Regions from separate parts of the Arthrobacter sp. Y3221157 genome, predicted to be linked through region 2. Evidence: riboswitches for the same ligand, from Rfam matches in the RefSeq annotation. Region 2 holds a riboswitch; each other region holds the start of a gene.
What was found. Region 2 has a riboswitch for S-adenosylmethionine ahead of metX (homoserine O-acetyltransferase MetX). Riboswitches for the same ligand answer to the same signal wherever they lie in the genome.
Positions count from the first base shown of each region.

Region 1: it holds a riboswitch for S-adenosylmethionine, as region 2 does, so the genes downstream of both, AC5RTT_RS02560 (aminotransferase class V-fold PLP-dependent enzyme) here and metX (homoserine O-acetyltransferase MetX) in region 2, are expected to answer to the same signal.
Region 3: it holds a riboswitch for S-adenosylmethionine, as region 2 does, so the genes downstream of both, AC5RTT_RS12500 (DUF1737 domain-containing protein) here and metX (homoserine O-acetyltransferase MetX) in region 2, are expected to answer to the same signal.

Region 1 is NZ_JBNHFD010000004.1:70,804-75,020, forward strand. It holds gene AC5RTT_RS02560 (aminotransferase class V-fold PLP-dependent enzyme) at 1-1,139, opposite strand, end outside; SAM riboswitch class IV at 1,178-1,291, opposite strand; gene hisN (histidinol-phosphatase) at 1,453-2,265, opposite strand; gene rsgA (ribosome small subunit-dependent GTPase A) at 2,314-3,429, opposite strand; gene aroA (3-phosphoshikimate 1-carboxyvinyltransferase) at 3,432-4,217, opposite strand, start outside.
Region 2 is NZ_JBNHFD010000042.1:14,206-18,422, reverse strand. It holds gene AC5RTT_RS12120 (bifunctional o-acetylhomoserine/o-acetylserine sulfhydrylase) at 1-1,239, shown strand, start outside; SAM riboswitch class IV at 1,360-1,476, shown strand; gene metX (homoserine O-acetyltransferase MetX) at 1,489-2,604, shown strand; gene AC5RTT_RS12110 (MFS transporter) at 2,804-4,186, shown strand.
Region 3 is NZ_JBNHFD010000045.1:6,476-10,692, forward strand. It holds gene AC5RTT_RS12490 (O-succinylhomoserine sulfhydrylase) at 1-1,160, opposite strand, end outside; gene AC5RTT_RS12495 (rhodanese-like domain-containing protein) at 1,161-1,571, opposite strand; gene AC5RTT_RS12500 (DUF1737 domain-containing protein) at 1,568-1,840, opposite strand; SAM riboswitch class IV at 1,854-1,968, opposite strand; gene opgC (OpgC domain-containing protein) at 2,206-4,217, shown strand, end outside.

The sequences.
Region 1 (4,217 bases), on a different contig from region 2:
TGCTCGGCAGACAGGTACGCAGCCACGAGGCCGGCGTCGTAGCCCTCAACCGAGAAGTTGACCACGCCGATGGTGTCGGTGTCCGGGTTGGTGTCCTTGAAGATCTGGTGCACTGTGACGCTGTCGATCTCCTGGAGGCCCTCCACCAGGAAGGAACGGATGGCGGATTCGTGGGCGTGCCAGCGTTCCTGGTCCAGGCCCGCGATGACCTGGGTGGCCTTGGCCAGGGTGGCGGCACCCAGGACGTTGGGGGAGCCGCCCTCGTGGCGGGCCGGGCCGGTGGCCCAGCTGACGCCGTCGAGCCTGGCCTCCTTGACCGCGCCGCCGCCGGCGAGGTGCGGGGTTCCGGCGTCGAGCCAGTCCGGCCGTCCCACCAGGACGCCTGCGCCGAAGGGCGCGTACAGCTTGTGGCCGGAGAAGGCGACGTAATCGACGTCGTCCGCGCTGATGTTGATGCGGCGGTGCGGCGCCAGCTGGGCCGCGTCCACCACAATGCGGGCCCCGTGCTGGTGGACCAGGGCCGCAAGGGCGCGGACCGGGAGGATTTCGCCCGTGACGTTGGAGGCACCGGTGATGGCCAGCAGGCTGACGCCGCCCTGTTCCAGCTCGGCGCGTACGGCGTCGATGGTTCCCGCGATGGTGTCGGCGGCAACAATGCTGCGGTGGGGAACGCCCTGCCACGGCAGCAGGTTGGCGTGGTGCTCAATGTCCAGGTACAGGACGTCGCCCGCAGGCTGGCCGTCGTTGAGGGGCAGGCAGCCGGCCAGCAGGTTGAGCGAGTCCGTGGTGTTCCGCGTGAAGATGACGGAGTCGTTCGGGCGGCCGCCCACAAAGTCGCGGACGATGCTGCGGGCGTTTTCGTAGACCGAGGTGCTGATCTGGGACGCGTAGCCGGCACCGCGGTGGACACTGGCATAGAAAGGCAGGATCTCGTTGAGGTAGGCGGACACCACCGAGAGGGCGGGGGCGGAGGCGCCATAGTCAAGGTTGGCGTAGCGGATGTGGCCGCCGGAAATCAGCGGTGCCTGGATTTCCGCGCCGGTGACGGCGGCGAGCGGCCGGCCGGCCAGTGACTGGCGTTCGTCAAACACGGAATCAGCGGTGATGGCGGCGTTGGGGGAGACGGTGGCTGTTGTCACAGAGACCTCACTTCAAAACAGGACTCCGCTAGCAAGGGAATCCGCGCTTGCCGCATCCGCTCCGGACCGGCCTGGTCGTCACCCGGGGCACCCCACCGCGAATGGAGGGTTGCCGGCCAGCAAACCGGGGTTTTGCGCTGGCACTCGTGACCTGGTTAAGAGCGTAGAACATGGGGCGGCCAGGATTGAAGCCGGCGCAATTGTTAAGGCCTTTGTTACGTGGGAATGGAAAACAGGCTTTTCGGCGAAGAAGACGACGGCGGACACCTCCTTCTGGAGGTATCCGCCGTCTTTTGTTCGGTTGCAGGGGGGGTTAGAGCAGGTCGTCCAGGCCCGGGTTCAGCCGCTGGAGCACTTCGGAGTGCAGGATCGAATTGGTGGCCAGGGCGTTACCGCCGAACGGGCCGTCCTCACCCTCCAAAGAGGTGAAGCGTCCGCCGGCCTCCACCACGATCGGCACCAGGGCCGCCATGTCGTAGAGGTTCAGTTCCGGCTCGCACGCGATGTCCACAGAGCCCTCGGCCACCATGCAGTAGGACCAGAAATCACCGTAGGCGCGGGTCCGCCATACCGACTCGGTAAGGCCCAGGAACTCGTCCAGGTTTCCCCGTTCCTTCCAGCCGGAGAGGCTTGAATAGGACAGCGAGGCGTCGGACAGGCTGGAAACGTCGGAGACCCGGAGCCGGGTGGCTGCGGCAAGCGAACGCCCCATGTAGGCGCCCATGCCCTTGGCGGCCCACCAGCGCTTGCCCAGGGCGGGGGCGCTCACGACGCCGACAACCGGCTCGCCCTCGTCCACGAGGGCGATCAGGGTGGCCCACACGGGGACGCCACGGACGAAGTTCTTGGTTCCGTCGATGGGGTCGATGATCCAGCGGCGCGAACCGTGGCCGGTACTGCCGAACTCCTCACCGAGCACTGCGTCCCGCGGGCGGGAGCGGGAGAGCTGGCCGCGGATGGCTTCCTCGGCGGCCTTGTCCGCGTCGGTGACCGGCGTCAGGTCGGGCTTGGTCTCCACATGGAGGTCCAGTGCCTTGAAGCGGCTCATGGTCTGGTCGTCCACGGAGTCGGCCAGGACATGGGCCAGGCGCAGGTCATCGTTGTAGCTCGAAGCGGGTTGGATCATGGTTCCAAACTACCGTCTGCAGGCTGTTCTGCTGGGAGATCGGCTTTGTCAGTTGACGCTGCCGAGCTCCTTTGCCTCCTGAGCTTCCTCCCGTGGATCCGCTCCGAGCAACCGGCGCAAGGACGCCAGCCGAGCCTCTCCGGTCGGGCCCGCGTGACCTTCCGCCACCCAAGCATCCAGGCCGCAGTTAACGGCAGTTGCCGTGTGCTTGCAGCCGCGTTCGCAGGCGTCGGTGCCGGGGGAGAGGTCCGGGAAGGACCGCAGGATCCGGTCCGGGTCCACATGCGCCAGGCCAAAGGAGCGGATGCCGGGGGTGTCGATGATCCAGCTGCCCGGCGGTGCGTCAACCAGCCGCAGGGCCAGTGCTGACGATGACGTGTGCCGGCCCCTGCCGGTGACCGCGTTGACGCCGCCGGTGGCACGTTCGGCTCCCGTGAGCGCGTTGACCATTGTTGACTTGCCGACGCCGGAGTGTCCCAGCATGACGGTGACCTTGCCGTCCAGGTAGGACCGCAGCGCGGCAACAGCGGCGCTGTCCAGCCGGGCGGACAGGCCGTCGTCCGAGCGGGCATCGATGCCGGACGCCGCAAGATCGGCGGTCCGGCTGATGATCACGGGAAGGTCGAGGTGAGTGTAGTTGGACAGGAGCTCCGCCGGATCCTTGACGTCCGCCTTGGTGACCAGCAGGATCGGGTCGATGCCGGCGTCGTAGGCCGCGACGAGCGCGCGGTCGATGAAGCCTGTGCGGGGTTCCGGGTTGGCGGCGGCCACCACGATCACCAGCTGGTCGGCGTTGGCCACCACGGCCCGCTCCACTGGGTCAGTATCGTCAGCGCTGCGCCGCAGGAGCGTCTTCCGGTCCTGGATCCTGACCAGCCGGGCCAGGGTATGAGGGTCGCCGGAAACGTCCCCCACGAGGGAAACGAAGTCGCCCGCCACAACGGGGGAGCGGCGGAGTTCGCGGGCCCGGGCGGCGATAACTGTACGCTCGTCAGCGGAGTCCTCGCCCACCACGGCGGTGTACCGCCCCCGGTCAACGGTGATGATCCGCCCGGTCACGGCGTCGTCGTGGCTGGGGCGGTCCTTGGTGCGGGGCCTGGACCCCTTCTTGTTGGGCCGGATCCGGACATCCGATTCGTCCCAGGAATCAGTACGCCTTGCCACCGCTAACCTTCCGCCCCGGTGCGGGCCTCCTGCTGCGGGGCACCGCCCTGGGCGAGCATGTCCGCCCAGAGCCGGGGAAAGTCGGGCATGGTCTTTGCCGTGGTGGCGATGTCCTCCACCTGCACTCCTTCCACCGCCAGGCCCAGGATTGCCCCTGCAGTGGCCATGCGGTGGTCGGCGTAGCTATGCACGACGCCGGCGTGCAGCGGGGCAGGGCGGATCACCAGGCCGTCGCTGGTTTCCTCGGCGTCGCCGCCCAGGCGGTTTATTTCCGTAACCAGCGCGGCGAGCCGGTCCGTTTCATGCCCGCGCAGGTGGGCTATCCCGGTGAGCCGGGACGGCCCCGACGCAAGGGCGCACAGGGCCGCTACCGTAGGTGCCAGTTCGCTGGTGTCGGCGAAGTGGGCACCCTTGATTTCGGGGCCGCCCGTGACCGTGAGGACGCCGTCCTCAAGTGTCACTGTCGCGCCCATCTCGGTGAGGATGCTGCGCCACAAGTCACCCACCTGCTGCGTCTGCTCCGGCCAGCCGGGAATCCGGACGGTCCCGCCTGAAGCCAGCGCCGCCGCGAGGAAGGGGCCGGCGTTGGACAGGTCCTGCTCGATCCGCTGGTCGAAAGCGCGGATGGGGCCAGGTGAGACAACCCAGTGGTTGGGCACCGAGTCATCCACCTGGACCCCGGCGCCGCGGAGGACCGCAACTGTCATGTTGATGTGGTCCAGGCTGGGCACTGGTTTGCCCACGTGCTCAAGATGCAGGCCCTCGGTGAACCGCGCCCCCACCAGCAG
Region 2 (4,217 bases):
TACCAGACCACCTCCTTCGTCTTTCCCAGTGCCGATAGCGCTGCCAACCGCTTCGCCCTCGCCGAGCTTGCCCCCATCTACACGCGCATCGGCAACCCCACCCAGGACGCGGTGGAGCAGCGGATCGCGAGCCTTGAGGGAGGCCTGGCCGCGCTCCTCCTCAGCTCGGGGCAGGCGGCAGAGACATTCGCCGTCCTGAACATCGCCGAGGCAGGCGACCACATCGTGGCCAGCCCCAGCCTCTACGGCGGCACCTACAACCTGTTCGCCCACACCCTGAAGAAGTTCGGCATCTCGGTGACCTTCGTGGCGGACCCGGACAACCTGGACCACTGGCGCGAGGCGGTCCAGCCCAACACCAAGCTCTTCTTTGCAGAAGTGGTGTCCAACCCGCGGCAGGACGTGCTGGACATCGAGGGCGTCTCCCGCACCGCCCACGAGGCCGGCGTGCCCCTGATCGTGGACAACACGCTGTCCACGCCATACCTGATCCGGCCGCTGGAATGGGGCGCGGACATCGTGGTCCATTCGGCCACCAAGTACCTGGGCGGCCACGGCGCCGCGATCGCCGGCGTCATCGTCGATTCAGGCAAGTTCGACTTCAGCAAGGACCCCGAACGCTTCCCCGGCTTCAACACCCCGGACCCCACCTACAACGGCCTGGTATACGGCCGCGACCTGGGCGAGGGCGGGGCGCTGGGGGCCAACCTGTCCTACATCCTCAAGGCCCGGGTCCAGCTCCTGCGCGACCTCGGTTCCGCCGTTTCGCCCTTCAACGCCTTCCTGATCTCGCAGGGCCTGGAGACCCTGAGCCTGCGCGTGGAGCGCCATGTGGCCAACGCCGGGGAGGTGGCGCGGTGGCTGGAAGCAAGGGACGACGTTGAATCCGTCGCCTACGCCGGGCTGCCTTCCAGCCCCTGGTACGAGCGCGGCCGCAAGTACGGGCCCAGGGGCACCGGCGCCATTGTCGCCTTCAACCTGGCCGGCGGTGCCGAGGCGGGCAAGCGCTTCGTGGACGCCCTGGAGCTGCACTCGCACGTGGCCAACATCGGGGACGTCCGCTCGCTGGTCATCCACCCGGCGTCGACCACCCACAGCCAGCTGTCACCGGAGCAGCAGGCGGCCGCCGGCGTCGCTCCGGGACTGGTCCGCCTGTCCGTGGGCCTGGAGCACATCGACGACATCCTCGCCGACCTTGAAGCCGGGTTCCGTGCCGCCAAGGAGGCGCAGGGCGCCTGATCGGACGGGCCGGGCAGCAGGGCCCGACGACGGGTGGCCGGCCAGGTGGGCAAAGCCGGGGAAGTCACAACCAGTCACACTCTTGGCCCGGGCCGGGTGGTGTTTCGTACACTCGAACCAGGTCATGAGTGCCAGTGACAGCCCCGGCTTGCTGGCCGGCAACCCTCCTTCCGCGGTGGGGTGCCCCGGGTGAAGACCTGGCCTGCCGGTCATTCCGCCGGTGGGCAAGCGCGTAGAAGAGGTCTTGCCATGACGGTTACCGTCACCCCTACCACCGTTCCCGAGCACGGAATTGTCCGCTACGCCTCCATCGGGGGCCTGGAACTGGAAGCCGGCGGCTACCTGCCGGACGTCACGCTCGCCTACGAAACGTGGGGCACGCTCAACGCGGACGGCAGCAATGCCATCCTCATCGAGCACGCCCTGACCGGCAGCACCCATGTCACCCGCGGCGACAGCGACGAACCCGGCTGGTGGGAACAGCTCGCCGGCCCCGGTGCCCCCGTGGACACGGACCGGTTCTTCGTGGTGTCCATCAACATCGTGGGCGGCTGCTACGGGTCCACCGGGCCGTCGTCGCCCGCCCCGGACGGGACACCCTGGGGTTCCCGCTTCCCCCTGGTGACACTGCGGGACAGCACCGTGGCCGAAGCCCGGCTGGCAGACCAGCTCGGCATCGGCAGCTGGTACGCAGTCCTAGGGGGTTCCCTGGGCGGTGCCCGCGCCTTGGAATGGGCCATTACCTACCCGGAGCGGGTGCAGCGCTGCGCCGTGATTTCCGTGGGCGCCGCCAGCACGGCAGAGCAAATCGCGTTTGCCCAGGCACAGACCCTCGCCATCCGCCAGGACCCCAACTTCAACGGCGGCGACTACTACGGCGGCCCCTTCCCCGAGGAAGGCCTGGCCTTGGCGCGGCGCATCGCGCACATCACCTACCGCTCCGCCGCCGAGCTGGAGGGCAGGTTCGGCCGGGAGCCCCAGGCCCCGGAATCACCGCTGCAGGCTGACTGCCTGTCGGGCCGCGGCCGCTACCAGGTGGAGAGCTACCTGGACCACCAGGGCAACAAGCTGGTCCAGCGCTTCGACGCCAACAGCTACATCGCCATCACCGAGGCGCTGATGAGCCACGACGTCTGCAGGGAACGCGGAACGCTGGCCGAGACGCTGGCCCGTTCCGAAGCCCGGTTCTTCATCGCTGCAGTCGACTCGGACCGGCTCTACTTCCCGTCACAGTCGCGGGAGCTGGCGCGCGCACTGCCCGGGGACGTGGACGTGCATCTGATCCAGGCGCCGATAGGGCACGACGGCTTCCTGACGGAAATCGGGCAGCTCGGGAACCAGCTCCGCGAGCACCTCCTGCCCTGAACCCCTGCCCAGCCCGGGGTTCCCGCCGGGCTGCAGTGCTGGATGTGCATTTTTGCAGACGCTTTCTGCAGTATTCGGCGTTGAGCTCAGGGCGCCACCAGACAATACTCGTGTGAACCTGCAGTTTTGTGGTGCTCACCACAAAACCGCTGTCCGATCCCCATTGTGGTGTCGACGGAGACGCCAAAGGAGTTCACTCATGAGTACGGAACACTCCGCCCCACGGCGGCTCGAGGAAACCGATGTTAAGGCCTCGGGGCTGAAGAAAGTCGTCACGGCCTCGATGGCCGGCACGGTGGTCGAATGGTACGAGTTCTTCCTCTACGCATCTGCCGCCACACTGGTGTTCGGCAAAACGTTCTTCCCCAACTCAGGCACGGAACTGGACGGCATCATCGCCGCGTTCGTCACCTACGCCGTAGGCTTCGTGGCCCGCCCCATCGGCGGCATCGTCTTTGGCCACTTCGGTGACAAGTTCGGCCGCAAGCAGCTCCTGCAGCTGAGCATCATCCTGGTGGGTGTGGCCACCTTCCTCATGGGCTGCCTGCCCACCTTCGCCCAGATCGGCTACTGGGCTCCTGCCCTCCTGGTGTTCCTGCGCTTCGTGCAGGGCTTCGCCGTCGGCGGTGAGTGGGGCGGCGCCGTGCTGCTGGTCGCAGAGCACAGCCCCAACAAGTCCCGCGGGTTCTGGTCCAGCTGGCCGCAGTCTGCTGTTCCAATGGGCAACCTGCTGGCCACGGGCGTACTGTTCACCCTGTCCTCGACCCTGTCCCAGGAAGCCTTCCTCGGCTGGGGCTGGCGCGTGGCATTCTGGCTGTCCGCCGTCATCGTCATCATCGGCTACTACATCCGCACCAAGGTCCAGGACGCTCCGATCTTCATCGAAGCCCGGAAGGAAGTCACCGCGGAAAAGAAGGGCTACGGTGTTGCCGAAGTCTTCCGCCGCTACCCCCGCGGCGTCTTCACCGCCATGGGGCTCCGGTTCGCCGAAAACATCCTCTACTACCTGGTGGTCACGTTCTCCATCACGTACCTGAAGGTGGTTGTCCAGACGGACACTTCACGGATCCTGCTCCTGCTGCTGGTGGCGCACTTCATCCACTTCTGCGCCGTCCCGCTGGTCGGCAAGCTCTCCGACGCCTTCGGGCGGCGTCCCGTCTACATGGTGGGCGCCATCCTCGGCGGAACCTGGGGCTTCTTCGCCTTCCCCATGATGGACACAGCCAATGACATGGTCATCCTGGCCGCCATCACCATCGGGCTGCTCTTCCACGCGTTGATGTACGCGGGCCAGCCGTCCATCATGGCCGAGATGTTCCCCACCCGGATGCGCTACTCCGGCGTGTCCCTGGGCTACCAGGTGACCTCGATCGTTGCCGGCTCGCTGGCGCCGATCATCGCCACCGCCCTGCTGGGCAACTTCAATTCATCCCTTCCGGTGGCGTTCTACCTCCTGGCCGCCTGCATCGTGACGGCGGTGTCCGTGCTCTTCCTCAAGGAGACCAGGGGCATCTCACTGCATGACGTGGACGCCGCGGATGCCAAGGGCACTGCAGACCTCCTGGCCGCCAGCAAGAAGTAGCACGCAGCCAGGCACCACAGGCAAGGCAGCT
Region 3 (4,217 bases), on a different contig from region 2:
TCCTCGAGCCCAACGGACAGGCGCACCACGCCGTCGCTGAGGCCGATGGCAGCCCGTCCCTCCGGCCCCATCGCACGGTGCGTGGTGGTGGCGGGGTGCGTGATCAGGGATTTCGAATCGCCCAGGTTGTTGGAGATATCGATGATCCGCAGCCCGTCCAGCAGCGCGAAAGCGGCTTCCTTGCCCGAGCGGCCGCCGGACGGAGCGAGCTCAAGGGTGAGCACCGTGCCGCCGGCGCGCATCTGCTTGGCAGCAAGTTCGTACTGCGGGTGCGACTTCAGCAGCGGGTACTTCACCCAGCTCACGGCAGGCTGTTGCTCCAGCCATTCGGCGAGCCGGAGGGCGGTGGCGGAGGAGTGGTTGACACGCAGCGCCATGGTCTCCAGGCCTTTGGTCAACACCCACGCGTTGAACGGCGACAGCGACGGGCCGGTGTGGCGCATCAGCTGCTTGACCGGACCCTCGATGTACTCCTTGGTGCCCAGGATGGCACCGCCCATCACCCGGCCCTGGCCGTCGATGTGCTTGGTGCCGGAGTAGACGATGACGTCCGCGCCCAGCTGGCCGCAGCGTTGGAGCAGGGGAGTGGCAAAGACGTTGTCGACGACGACGGTGGCCCCGGCAGCGTGCGCGAGTTCGCTGACCGCGGCGATGTCCACGATCTCCTGCATCGGGTTGGACGGAGACTCGAAGAAGACGGCGGTTGTGGGCTGGGACAGGGCGGCGCGCCACTGCTCCAGGTCCGGACCGTCCACAAAGACGGTCTCCACGCCCCACCGCGGCAGGATTTCATTGAGGATGACGAAGCAGGAACCAAAGAGCGAACGGGCGGCCACCACGCGGTCCCCGGCTGCGAGCAGGGCGCCCAGGGCGGTGAAGACGGCGGACATGCCGGAGGCGGTGGCAAAGCACGCCTCCGTTCCTTCGAGCAGCCGGAGCCGCTCCTGGAAGGTCGCCACGGAGGGGTTGCCGTACCGGGAGTAGACGAAGCGCTCGTCCTCGCCGGTGAAGGCGCGTTCCGCAGCAGCGGCGGATTGGTAGACGAAACCCGAGTTCAGGAATACCGCTTCGGACGTTTCCTGGAAGTTGGTGCGGTCCAGCCCGCCGCGGACGGCCTGGGTGTCGGGGCTCCAGCCGGCGGCGTCGTTATTGAAGGTCACTTAGTTCTTTCCCAGGTTGGTCGGCAGGCCGCGGTTCTTCCAGCCATTGACGGTCCGTTCGCCGTAGCGGTCCGGGTCGCCTTCGAACCCCTCCAGGACGTTGTAGGAGGTGAAGCCGGCCTGCGTCGCGGCGATGGCGGCGGAGATGGAGCGCTGGCCGGAGCGGCAGATGAACACCAGCTCCGTGTTGGAATCCTCCGGAGCCTGCTGGCTCAGGTCCTTCAGGAAATCCGGGTTGGGAATGCCGCCGGGGAATGTCCACTGGATGAACAGCGGATCGTTGTCCGTGGCTTTGGTGTCCGGAATGCCGATGTGCGCCCATTCGCCCTCGGTGCGCACGTCCACCAGGATGGCGCCCTGCTCAAGCTTGGCCCAGGCTTCCTCCGGCGTCAGGTCTCCTGCGTAGCTCATGCGTGGCCCTCGCCGTCGAACTCGAGGTCCTCGTTGGCTGCTTCCAGGTCGTCAACAGCGGTGGCGACGGCGGCGTCCGCCGATGCGATGGCGGCCGGCAGGACCACGGCCTGGGCCACGATGACGCTGGTGCCGTTGAAGGCTGCCGTCGGGCTTCCGTGCAGGACGTAGCCGTCGGCGAGTGCGGTTGAGATCCGCTCACAGAATTCACGGTTGTCCGGGCCGCTGATGAGGCGGTAGGACAACTTTTCTTCGGGGGCGTCGGACACGACGGGTCTCCTTCTCTCACGCTTGCAGCTCGAATTGGTCGATATGCCGAGTATTCACCTGAGGCACCCCGCCGCGGAAGGAGGGTTGCCGACCGGCCAGTCAGGGCTTGGCGCCGGTACTCATTACTCCCCAAAAACGTAACATCTGGCACCGGCGGCCGCATCGCCGTCGTCGTCATGTTGCGTAACTGAAGCGGAAACGCTGCCGAAGGCGGCGGCGCGGTGCGGTCACCGGTGAACGGCCGACTGCGGTATCACCGCAGGTGGGCGGGCCTTTCTTTCCCATCCCGGCGGGACGGCCCGATACAGTTCTTGGGGGGGGCAGCGCCCCGCCGCGAAAGACCAGCACTGGGGGTCCCTTGAACATGCGAACAGCCGCGCCCTGCCGCCGCACCCGTCCGGCCCTGACCCCCCGTCTTCGCGTGGCCTGGGCGTTCCTTGCCGTACTTGCTGTTGCGTGTGTGGCTGCGGTCCTGCCGGCGGGGGCGGCCCGGGCAGCCGAACCCGCACCGGATGCGGGCAAGCCGCTGCTCGGCGTCGTCCTGGAATGGGGCGAGGACACCGCTGCAGGGTTTGCCGAGCGGCTGGGAGCGTCCCCGGCTGTCTATGGACACGACATCGCTTTTCCCTACCGCTCCTCCGAGCAGAACGACATCAAGGGATTCCTTGAACAGTCCTCGCTCCAGGGTGCCCACGCCATGCTCACGGTCAAGCCCACGGTGCCGCTGGACCAGATAGACGCCACGGCTGCCGAGTCATTCGCCGGGGAAATCAGACGGCTTACCGCGCAGTTCCATGGGCAGGTGCTGGTGCGGTTTGCCCCGGACATGAACGCCTCCTGGGTGGAGTGGGGCCAGCAGCCCGCCGAATACCGGAAGGCGTTCCAGGCTGTCTCCGCGGCATTTGGGGATTCCGACGACGGCCGGACGGTTATGGTCTGGGAGCCGTACCTGGGCAAGGACTACCCCTTTGACCGGAACCGGAACGCGCCGGCCCGCGGAAGCGACGGTTTCGCCTTGCTGGATACCAACGGCGACAGGGCCTGGGACGGGTCTGACAGCGCCTACGAACCGTATTATCCGGGTGATGATGCCGTGGACTGGGTTGGCCTGACGGCTTTCCATGACGACACCGCCGGTGGCGCCGCAGTCAATACCGTTCCGCGCGCCGGTGAACTGGAGGACATGCTGACGGCCTCGGGCGGCGAAAACTTCTACGCCACCTATGCCGAGGAGCGGGCCAAGCCGTTCCTGCTGCAGACCGCCGCCTTCTACAGCCCCGCGTCCGGCGGCGCGTCCGAGGCTGAGATCAAGACCGGCTGGTGGGACCAGGTGGTGGGCACTGCCACGGCGGCAGAGTTTGGCAGGACGGCCGCGGTGGTCTGGGACGAGCGCACCAGCACCAGGGACACCGGCGTGGCCAGCATCGACTGGCTCCTGACCGGCAGCCCGGAGATCGCCCGGGCGGCGCTGGACCGGCTGGAGGCCTCGCCCTTGGTGACCGGTCCCGTCACGGAAGTGTCCACCGGCGGCAGCGACTATCTCCGGGCCAACACGCTGGCCGGGGCTGCCGCCTGGACAGTAGGGGCCGCGCTCGTCATCCTCCTGGTGGCCCTCTGGCAGATTCCGCGGCGCGTTCACGCCGCAACAGCTTGGGGTTACACGGACCCGTCCGGCAGGGATTCGCGCGTGGACCTGCTGCGCGGACTGGCCATCGTGTTCGTCGTGGTCAACCACCTGGGCATGACGTCCCTGTTCCAGCTCCTGACCCAGGAGGCGGTGGGCTTCGTTTCGGGTGCCGAACTGTTTGTCCTCTTCTCCGGTCTGGTGGTGGGCATGGTCTACGGGCCCCGGGTGAAAGACGATTTTGGAACCGTCGTGGACCTGACGTCCAGACGCGCCGGCAAGCTCTACCTGACATCACTGATAGTCCTCGTGGGCGTCTTCCTGGCTTCCCTGCTGCCGGTTCTCCGTATCGACGCGCTAACAACCTTCGCGGACCAGGGGACCGGCGGGGCAGGGCACGACGGCGCCGGCCGGACCTACGACCTGTATGCAGGAATGGAGCAACTCTTCCAGTTCCCGGTGCCGGCCCAGGTCCTCCCCGCCATCCTGCTGCTGCAGTTCGGTCCGTGGCAGTTCAACGTGATGGGGCTGTACGTGGTGCTGCTGCTGGCCGGCCCCTTTATTCTTGCTGCCCTCAACCGGGGCAAGGCCGTGTGGGTGCTGGCCGGCACCCTGGCGGTCTACGCCGTCGGCGCCGCCACGCGCTTCCGGCTCCTGCCGTCGCAGTTCGAGGATTCGTTCCCGCTGCTCGTGTGGCAGGTGCTGTTCGTGCTCGGCCTGGTGGCCGGATTCCACCGGCGCAGTATTGTCAC